Linked DNA regions of Fodinibius salicampi. The protein of the gene in region 3 interacts with the protein of the main gene of each other region in a pairwise test. Links are inferred from orthologs where the notes say so. Each region holds a gene or a part of one and is shown on either strand. Other genes may lie near its edges. The genes, in order: eno, dnaN and rpe.

The links.
Region 1: the proteins of rpe (region 3) and eno interact in binary tests that used the Escherichia coli proteins (3 or more experiments, as listed by UniProt). The link is inferred for Fodinibius salicampi from one-to-one orthologs.
Region 2: the proteins of rpe (region 3) and dnaN interact in binary tests that used the Escherichia coli proteins (3 or more experiments, as listed by UniProt). The link is inferred for Fodinibius salicampi from one-to-one orthologs.

The regions. Positions count from the first base shown.
Region 1 is NZ_BAABRS010000003.1:32,440-35,399, forward strand. Bases 41-2,835 are described here. They hold eno (phosphopyruvate hydratase), read right to left. Parts: upstream 2,184-2,835; coding sequence 897-2,183; downstream 41-896. Other genes in these bases: recF (DNA replication/repair protein RecF), read right to left, coding at 41-783; ABEB05_RS11280 (hypothetical protein), read right to left, coding at 2,317-2,835. In the rest of the region: more of recF, read right to left, coding at 1-40; more of ABEB05_RS11280, read right to left, coding at 2,836-2,960. UniProt on the Escherichia coli protein: Catalyzes the reversible conversion of 2-phosphoglycerate (2-PG) into phosphoenolpyruvate (PEP). It is essential for the degradation of carbohydrates via glycolysis.
Region 2 is NZ_BAABRS010000003.1:316,185-319,164, forward strand. The notes cover bases 109-2,923. They hold dnaN (DNA polymerase III subunit beta), read right to left. Parts: upstream 2,167-2,923; coding sequence 1,051-2,166; downstream 109-1,050. Other genes in these bases: ABEB05_RS12520 (class I SAM-dependent methyltransferase), read right to left, coding at 109-163; ABEB05_RS12525 (SAM hydrolase/SAM-dependent halogenase family protein), read right to left, coding at 270-1,058; miaA (tRNA (adenosine(37)-N6)-dimethylallyltransferase MiaA), read left to right, coding at 2,470-2,923. In the rest of the region: more of ABEB05_RS12520, read right to left, coding at 1-108; more of miaA, read left to right, coding at 2,924-2,980. UniProt on the Escherichia coli protein: Confers DNA tethering and processivity to DNA polymerases and other proteins. Acts as a clamp, forming a ring around DNA (a reaction catalyzed by the clamp-loading complex) which diffuses in an ATP-independent manner freely and bidirectionally along dsDNA.
Region 3 is NZ_BAABRS010000001.1:89,800-92,746, forward strand. What follows is about bases 142-2,923. They hold rpe (ribulose-phosphate 3-epimerase), read right to left. Parts: upstream 1,985-2,923; coding sequence 1,298-1,984; downstream 142-1,297. Other genes in these bases: ABEB05_RS00375 (MBL fold metallo-hydrolase), read right to left, coding at 142-146; ABEB05_RS00380 (PhoH family protein), read right to left, coding at 219-1,067; ABEB05_RS00390 (PASTA domain-containing protein), read right to left, coding at 2,013-2,819. Also shown: more of ABEB05_RS00375, read right to left, coding at 1-141. UniProt on the Escherichia coli protein: Catalyzes the reversible epimerization of D-ribulose 5-phosphate to D-xylulose 5-phosphate.

The DNA.
Region 1 (2,960 bases), on a different replicon or contig from region 3:
TGTCAACTCGCGCTCTATTTCATGGTCTATCTCGTCTTCCAGTTTAGCCGTATAGCGCTCCTCTATAGTCTCTGCTTTCTTAGAGGGTTCGCAAAAAGTCTGATATTCTAAATGTGGTTTGTGCCGCATCCCCGAAATAACCTCGTATTCCCGCGCTAGAAAATCCTGAAATTGATCCAGTACTTCCGTTCTTTTTGCTACAATACGCGATCCATACTCTACAAGCTGTACATTCCATGGTTCCAGATATGCCTCTAAAACCTCGCGTCGTCCACGAAATTCCTGAAGTAATTTATTTCGTTGTTTCCGGACCTTTCGGAAATCCATTAAATCCTGTAAATAACGCGGGGATATTTGGCTGATAAAAGAATCAATAAAAGAACGCCGCTGTTTGGGGCCTTCGCTGGTTAGTTTTTTATCACCTGGTGAAAGAACCACCACTGGTACCATCCCAATAAGATCAGACAGCCTATCCAGTGGACTTTCATTAACAAAAATCTTTTTACCTTCACCGCGGGAATAGGAACAGCTTACATCAAAACTGGAACGGATGTTCCCTTCAAAATGCCCCTTAATCATAAAATAAGGTGCATCATAATTTACAACATAGCGATCACTATTGGCTACAAAGCTGCGACTCATGCACAGGTAATGAATGGCATCAATAAGATTAGTTTTCCCCGCGCCGTTCTGACCTATAATCACATTCATGTGCGCTCCCCACTCAACCTGCGTGTCGGTATGATTCCGAAAGTTTTGAAGTCTTATATTGGAGATACGCATGCAGAATTATGACATAAAACGCTACATTGTGTAATTAAAGGATAGAAAGCATTATGCGGATGAAACAGACTTTCTAATACAGATCGTTTCATCCGCAAAGGCTATTATTTTCCTTAAAATCCGAAGGCGTCGCTACCCAGGAATATACCATTTTCTCCCAGTTGCTCCTCGATACGCAACAACTGGTTATATTTGGCAATACGATCGGTACGACTCATGGATCCCGTTTTAATCTGACCGGCATTGGTTGCTACGGCCAAATCGGCAATTGTCGTGTCTTCAGTTTCACCCGAACGGTGTGAGATAACGACTGTATAATCATTCTTGTGTGCCATTTCAATGGCATCCAGCGTTTCGGTAAGCGTACCAATTTGGTTCACTTTAATGAGAATTGAATTTGCCACTCCCTGCTGAATACCTTTGGCCAACCGTTCAGTATTGGTTACAAAAAGATCATCTCCTACCAACTGTACTTCATCGCCGACGGCATCGGTCAGTTTCTTCCAGCCGTTCCAGTCATTTTCATCAAGTGCATCTTCTATAGAAACAATCGGATACTTCTCGACCCAGCTACTCCAGAACTCAACCATATCGTCATTAGTTCGCTCACTCCCATCACTCCAGCGGAACTCGTAAACTTCTTTATCTGCGTTATAAAATTCAGCCGTGGCGGGGTCCAACGCAATAACCACTTCCTCGCCGGGTATATATCCAGCCTTTTCAATAGCTTTCAAGATCACTTCTACAGCTTCTTCATTGGAATCCAGATCTGGTGCAAAACCTCCTTCATCGCCAACCGCCGTACTATATTTTTTTGAAGAAAGTACGCTCTTTAAATGATGGAAGATCTCGGCTCCCATGCGCACAGCCTCAGAAAAAGAAGCCGCGCCACTTGGCATAATCATAAATTCCTGAAGATCCACATTGTTATCAGCGTGCGAGCCGCCGTTGATTATATTCATCATTGGAAGAGGCAATACCTTGGCATTTACACCGCCAATATATCGCCACAAGGGAATATTAAGCGCATTGGCGGCCGCTTTTGCCGCTGCAAGTGAAACTCCCAGAATCGCATTGGCACCCAGGTTTCTCTTATTTTCTGTTCCGTCAACCTCTAAGAGTGTTTGATCAAGCTCAACCTGGTTAAATACTTCCAGTCCTCTAAGTTCGTTTGCAATAACGGTATTTACATTATTCACAGCTTGCGTCACACCTTTGCCCAAATAATGATCTGACTCGCTATCCCGTAACTCTACCGCCTCGTGTTCACCAGTAGAAGCCCCTGAAGGTACCGCAGCCCTTCCCATAACTCCATTGGTTAATACTACATCTACCTCTACGGTGGGATTACCACGAGAGTCAATAATCTGACGTCCTATAATTTCGTCTATTAAACTCATACTCTGCTATATTAATTTCAGTGAAATTGTGTCGAAATGTACAAGGATTTTATCTATGGATAAAGAAGAAAACGTTATTTGATTCTGGATGACAAATATTGAATGGCTGGTATCTGTCTTCCAGCATTCGGGGCTACCACATGCTTCCAAAAGTAAATTTGATCTGGGGCGTCCCGAAATATTTTTGAGCATCAAAATGCGGTCGCTGTTCACCCTCGGCATTAAATATGACAGGATTTCCGTTCTCATCATATCCATAGGGTCTGTAAGGTTCCATAAGCTGCAAACCTTCACTAAAATAGTAGAAGAAATAACCGAACTCTACCGTGGTTCGAGTTCCGAAAGAACTGCCAATATCAGCGCCTATTTTTAATTCTCCGCTATACCCCCAATGGGATTCGCCCTCACTCCATCCCGTAAAAAAATCATTGACTCTTTCTGTCGGCCTTAAAAATCCACTCCGTACCACATACGTTCGGAATCCACTTCCATCTGCGTCATTGATATAGGGATAGGTAAACGCCATGGCAGGTCCTACAGCCCCCCCCACAAAAAGGCGAAAGCTATCTTCAATCTGTCGGGCAAAGATCCGCTGCTCCATTCCAAGGAGGAACGGAAAACCAAATGCCCGCTTATATCTATTGGGTATAATTTGGTTACCGGTAAAAAAGTTTTGAAAATTTTGCTCACTTACATCTCTGATACCAGTAATAGCGGTCTGGAAAGTCAATTCTGTATAATCACCCAAGACCCGGCTATAATGTCCTCCAATTCCAA
Region 2 (2,980 bases), on a different replicon or contig from region 3:
TCGTTTCCTCATCCAGTAAATCTGTGATATTATCCCGAATAGGATATTCATCTCCTTTATTAGAGCATACGGTTCCGTTGAAGGACTTCTGCAGCTGTGCTACTTCTGTGGGAATAGTAATAGCTGCCCGTTCATATTTGGGAGACCTGATTTCAAGAGCCATAAGCTAGGGGATTAATCGATCCTGAATATTGTTAGGAATGATATAGGTTAAATACATTTTATACCTAATACGTTTCCCAGTCGGAAAGTGTTACAGAGAGGCAAAGCTATTTTTGAAGAATAATCGAAATTTGAGCCCCCTTCTGGACACCCAGCATTTTTTGAGCATCCCCCTTATTGATTCCCACTTCCAGCATGCCGGCACTTCCTATGTACGCCACAGGTTCTCCTTCGGTTACAGCGCCAAAAGTGGTGTTAATTTCATTCAAAATAACATTACCAACATATATCTTAACGTCTTTACCAGCAAGAACTTCATCAATAAGGTCAGCCGAAATATTTGTAACCAGATTACCGAACTTATCAATATGGATGATGGTTCCCTCCAAACCGTCCTTATCGGCAATAGGCTGCATCCAACGATAGCTGATTAGTTCATCCAGCGGCTCCCCCAGCTCTTCCAGAGTCACACCCCGGCTTAAATGCGCGGCAGCCGGAGCAAAAACATCGCGCCCGTGAAAGGTATTAGACCGGCTTTCACGTAAATACTCTTTCTTATTGAGTTTAACTGCGCTATAGGATCGATCGGTTGTCAATAGCGAAAAAATACCGTTATCCGGGCCCACAAAATACTGATCCTCGATCTTCAAAGCTACAGCATTGCGATCGGTTCCCACCCCTGGATCAATAACGACGGTATGCACTGTGCCGGAGGGAAAAAGCATCGCCGAATTTTTAAGCACCCATGACCCAGCCATAATATCCTGGGATGGAATATCGTGGGAGACATCCACCAAGCGTGCTTCGGGAGCGATACCCAGCATTACAGCCTTCATCGCACTTACGTAATAATCCTGCAGACCGAAGTCTGTCGTAAGAGTAATTACATTACGCATAAGTGTTCAGCATCACCGGCATCACCAGCATGAGCATTTGCTCATTTTCCTCTTCTCCTGATGGTTTAACAATACCTGCCCTGTTTGGCGTAGAAAATTCGAAGTAGACTTCCTCGTCATCCACATTACCCAATACATCAGCCAGATACTTAGCGTTAAAACCAATTTCCATCTCTTCGTTATCGTATTCGCATCCAATTGTTTCTTTGGCTTCACTGCTCATATCAATATCTTCGGCCCGAATGGTCAGCTTATCCGGATGCATTTGAAGACGGATTTGCCGGGTAGTTGAGCTTGAAAATATAGCCACTCTTTTTACCGTAGCTAACATCTGTTCCTTATCAATAATGAGTGTTTTATCATTTTCCCGGGGAATTACAGAATCATAATTAGGATACTGTTCATTAATCAGTCGCGTAATAACAATGGTATTCCCACTCTTAAACCGGGCGTGATCCTCTGTAATGGTAAGTACACACTCATCTGCATGAAGTGCCTTCTGCACCAGGTTTAACGCTTTTTCGGGCACGATAAAGTTCATTTCCTCATCGCTGGTTAAATCCTTCTTGATATAGCGAACCAACCGGTGACCGTCTGTAGCTACAAACTTGCTTTCTTCGGGACCAATATCAAAATACACCCCCATCATTGCAGGACGCAGATCATCATTGGATACTGCGAAGAGCGTCTTATCAATAGCTTTGATCATATCCTTTTTTGTGGTCTCTAACTGATGGCCCTCATCCAGATTGGGGACTTCGGGAAATTCATCAGGATCTTCTCCTACCAGCTTATAGGTCCCTTTATCCGTTCTAAATTTGACATTAAATTTTTCATCCACTTCAAAGGAAACAGGGATATCGGGTAGTTGGCGGAGTGTTTCCGTAAGACGTCGTGCCGGTATGGCTACTGCACCATCTTCATCAATATCCGCATCCATATATTCAATAATAGATATTTCAAGATCGGTGGCAGTCAGCCGTAAACTTCCATCCTCACTTTTAAACAAAATAGTTTCCAGGATAGGCAGGGTAGCCTTATTTGGTACAGCACCCGAAACAGCCGACAGAGCTTTAACTAGTTCACTACTTGATACATTAAATCTCATAAGAAATTTTTTTTGCTGAGTATTTATCAGGCTTAAAAAAAGCCCGCATAATAAGTACCATATACTAATAAATCCTCACTCTCTTAGCAACCACATTAACCGTTCTTTATACGGAAATTTTCATGGCGATTTTACAGATTCTTCATTTTCTGATTTTAGCACGAAAAACCTTCTTTTTCTTTTATCAGCAACTAATACTTACTCAGTGAGATAGCAACGTCCCAAGAAATATCATTCTCCACCAGAGTACATATTTTCTTATGTTTAAAGGCTTGAAAAATCTTAACCATAATTGATTTATTTGTGCGTATTCTGCTCTTAGGTCCCACTGCAGTTGGTAAAACAGCACTTTCCGTTAGTCTGGCAAAAAAACTTAGTGCGGAAATCATATCCGTTGATTCCCGTCAATGTTATAAATACTTGAATATAGGAACAGCCACCCCCACGAAACAAGAACGTGGAGGCATTCCACACTATAACCTCTCGATTATCGACCCCGCTGTTAAAGATAGTGCTGCAAATTATGCCGAACGAGCCGAACAGTGGCGACAAGAAATTGAGGAGCGGGGTAAAAATATTCTTTATGTAGGAGGGAGTACCCTACATGTGCAGTGCACCATTCAGCCGCTGGATGATGTGCCCGAAGCAAACGAAGAGAACATTAATAAACTTGAAGCACAAATCGAATCCGATGGAATTGAACCGCTTTATCAAAAGCTTCAATCCATTGATCCGGATTACGCACAAAAAATGGACGGTATGAATACCCAGCGTATTGTTCGTGCACTTGATGTATGGATGCAAACAGGGCGCC
Region 3 (2,947 bases):
GTTTGGATTAAGAAAGGATTCAGGGAAATTTTAAGGGCTCCTTTAGCTGGAGAGGCATTACGGTCAATTCGATTAAATTTCTTGTCGAGTCCAACACTAAACGTGCCTTCATACAAGGAGCTTGCGGAGGTTACTTTGGTATTCATGAATGATTAAGTCAAAATATATAAATTAAAAGATAGGAGAGGGAACCCGCTTAATATTACTTCGAATATGAATTATTTCTGGTTTTTACTCTCATGCCGGTCGTAGGCTTCTATTATTTCGCGTACCAGGCGATGTCGTACGACATCCTCTTCATCCAAGTACACAAACGAGATTCCTTCAATATCTTGTAGGATATTTTGGATAGAAATAAGTCCTGATTGTTGTTTCCGGGGCAGGTCGGTTTGCGTAATATCCCCGGTAATGATTGCTCGACTGTTAAAGCCGATACGCGTTAAGAACATTTTCATTTGCATGTTCGTGGCATTTTGGGCCTCATCGAGTATTACAAAAGCATTATTGAGTGTACGGCCCCGCATATAGGCCAGAGGTGCGATTTCAATAGTGTTTTTAGTAAGATGAAGTTCCAGACGATCGTATTCAATCATATCCTCCAGTGCATCATAAAGGGGACGCAGATAGGGATCAATTTTTTCCCGAAGATCACCTGGCAGGAATCCAAGTGTTTCACCAGCCTCCACTGCGGGACGTGCTAAAATAATTTTTTTAACCTTGCGCTCTTTTAATGCTTTAACCGCCAGTGCTACCGATGTATAGGTTTTACCCGTTCCGGCGGGACCGATGGTAAACACAATGTCATTGGTAGCAGAAGCTTTGACAATCCGTTTTTGTCCTGGGGTCTTTGCCGTTATGGCATCTCCGGTATGGGTATGAAGGATGAAATCGCCCGATATATTGGTATCGCGCAGGGGGTTTGGCTTTTTAGCGTCTCCGCCACTTTGTTTGAGTGCCAGTACAGTATCTACGTCCTGTGCGGTGAGATTCCCATTCTTCTGGGCCATGGATTCCAGCTCTGAAAATATTTCAACAAGTTCATCACTGTCCTTTTCCGGACCAGACATTTTAATCTGGCTGCCACGGGCTGTTAGCTTGGTTTTGGGATAGGCTTTGTCCAGTTTACTCAGGTGTTCATCTTGAAATCCCAGAACTAATACGGGCTCTACCTCTGTAATTTGATAGTTCTTTTCGCTAACTGTTGATTGTTTTGCGATAATCCGTTCCTCATTTATTTATAGCTTAACAGTAAAGATAAGGAAGTTGTATGAAATATTTGTAAAGGAAAGATGATAAGTTATACTATGGTTCCTTTGCCTATTTGTGCTTCTTTCTGTAGTTGCTCAATGCGTTGGGGGATGTCTGGAGCTTTAAAGACCGCGCTGCCTGCTACCAGTATATCAGCACCTGAATGAGCAATATCTCTGATATTATTTGGCTTAACCCCTCCATCTACTTCAATTAAAAAATTGTATCCCGATTTCTGTCGCATTTGTCGAACCTTTTGCAATCGTTCATGCGTATTGGGAATAAAAGATTGTCCCCCAAATCCTGGATTTACACTCATGACCAACACCAACTCAACATCACCGAGTATAGGTTCAATGGCTGTTAGAGAGGTTGCCGGATTGACTGCTACTCCAGCTGATAAGCCGTGACTATGAATAGCCTGTATGGTTCTGTGCAGATGTTTGCAGGCTTCTTGGTGAACAGTGATTTGGTCAGCCCCTGCATCTACAAACGCCTGAATATACTGATCAGGATTTTCAATCATGAGATGTACGTCTAAAAAAGCTTCCGTGCTATTTCTGGCTGCCTGAACAACCGTTGGACCGTAGCTAATGTTTGGCACGAAGTGTCCGTCCATAATATCGCAGTGGATCCACTGAATTCCCGCATCATTGCACTGTTCAATTTCTGCACCTAATTGAGTATAATCAGCTGCCAGAATGGAAGGGGCTAAGATGGGAGGCTTATGTTCCATAAAATGGGATATCAATTATCTTCTAAATTTAATTGTCAATGTTGGAAGTGTCTACAATAGCCCCCGACTCCGATTCTTCAACTACATCCTCATGTTCAGATACAATGAGCTTTAGTGTTTCTCCTTCAACAAGCTGATTTTTTTTGGGAGAGTAGTCAAGCACAATATTTGGAGCGGAATTTCTTGTAGGTTCAAATTCAATCTCATCAACACGTAAGCCTTTTTCCTGTAATTTTTGTTGGGCTTCGGATAAAGATAGTCCTGTGATATCGGGCATAGTTACGGTTTTTCCTCCAAGTCCGTCACTCACTGTCAAATCGATGGTAGTTCCTTTTGGAACAACAGTCTCAGGTGATATTGATTGTCGTAAAACCACATCTTCAAATCGCGAAGGTTCATAGCTGATGGAACCTACCGTTAATCCACTGTTTTGGAGTTGTATCCGAGCATTTCTTAGAGAAAGATCAACAACATTAGGGATTTGAGCGGTTGGGTTAGATTCAGAGTTAACCGTTAGGTAGATTTTTCGATCGGGCTTGACAATTTTAGCTGCAGCCGGTGTTTGATCAATTACATAATCCGCGGGATAGGCTTCGTTGGATCTTCGTTCGGCTATTTCTACCCTTAGTCCATAATCCTTCAATACTTTTTCTGCTTCAATCAGAGAAACTTGAGACACATTTGGGACGGTGATTCCTTCATTGTAGTTTGTGTAGGCTGGCATAAATACAGTATCCAGAAGAAATAAAAAAAGGATACCAGCAACGACGATAGCTCCAAGTCCCATATGGAGTTTTCTATTGGTAAGAATTTTTTTGATTGACTGTTTATTCATCCCTCAATGCTTAATGTGGAATTGTTTTTAGTGTTATACTAACAACGAAATTCAAGGAACTAAATTTTATCTGATTAGCTTACGAAAAGTGATAGCACATTTATTAGATGATTGTGCCGGATTTTATC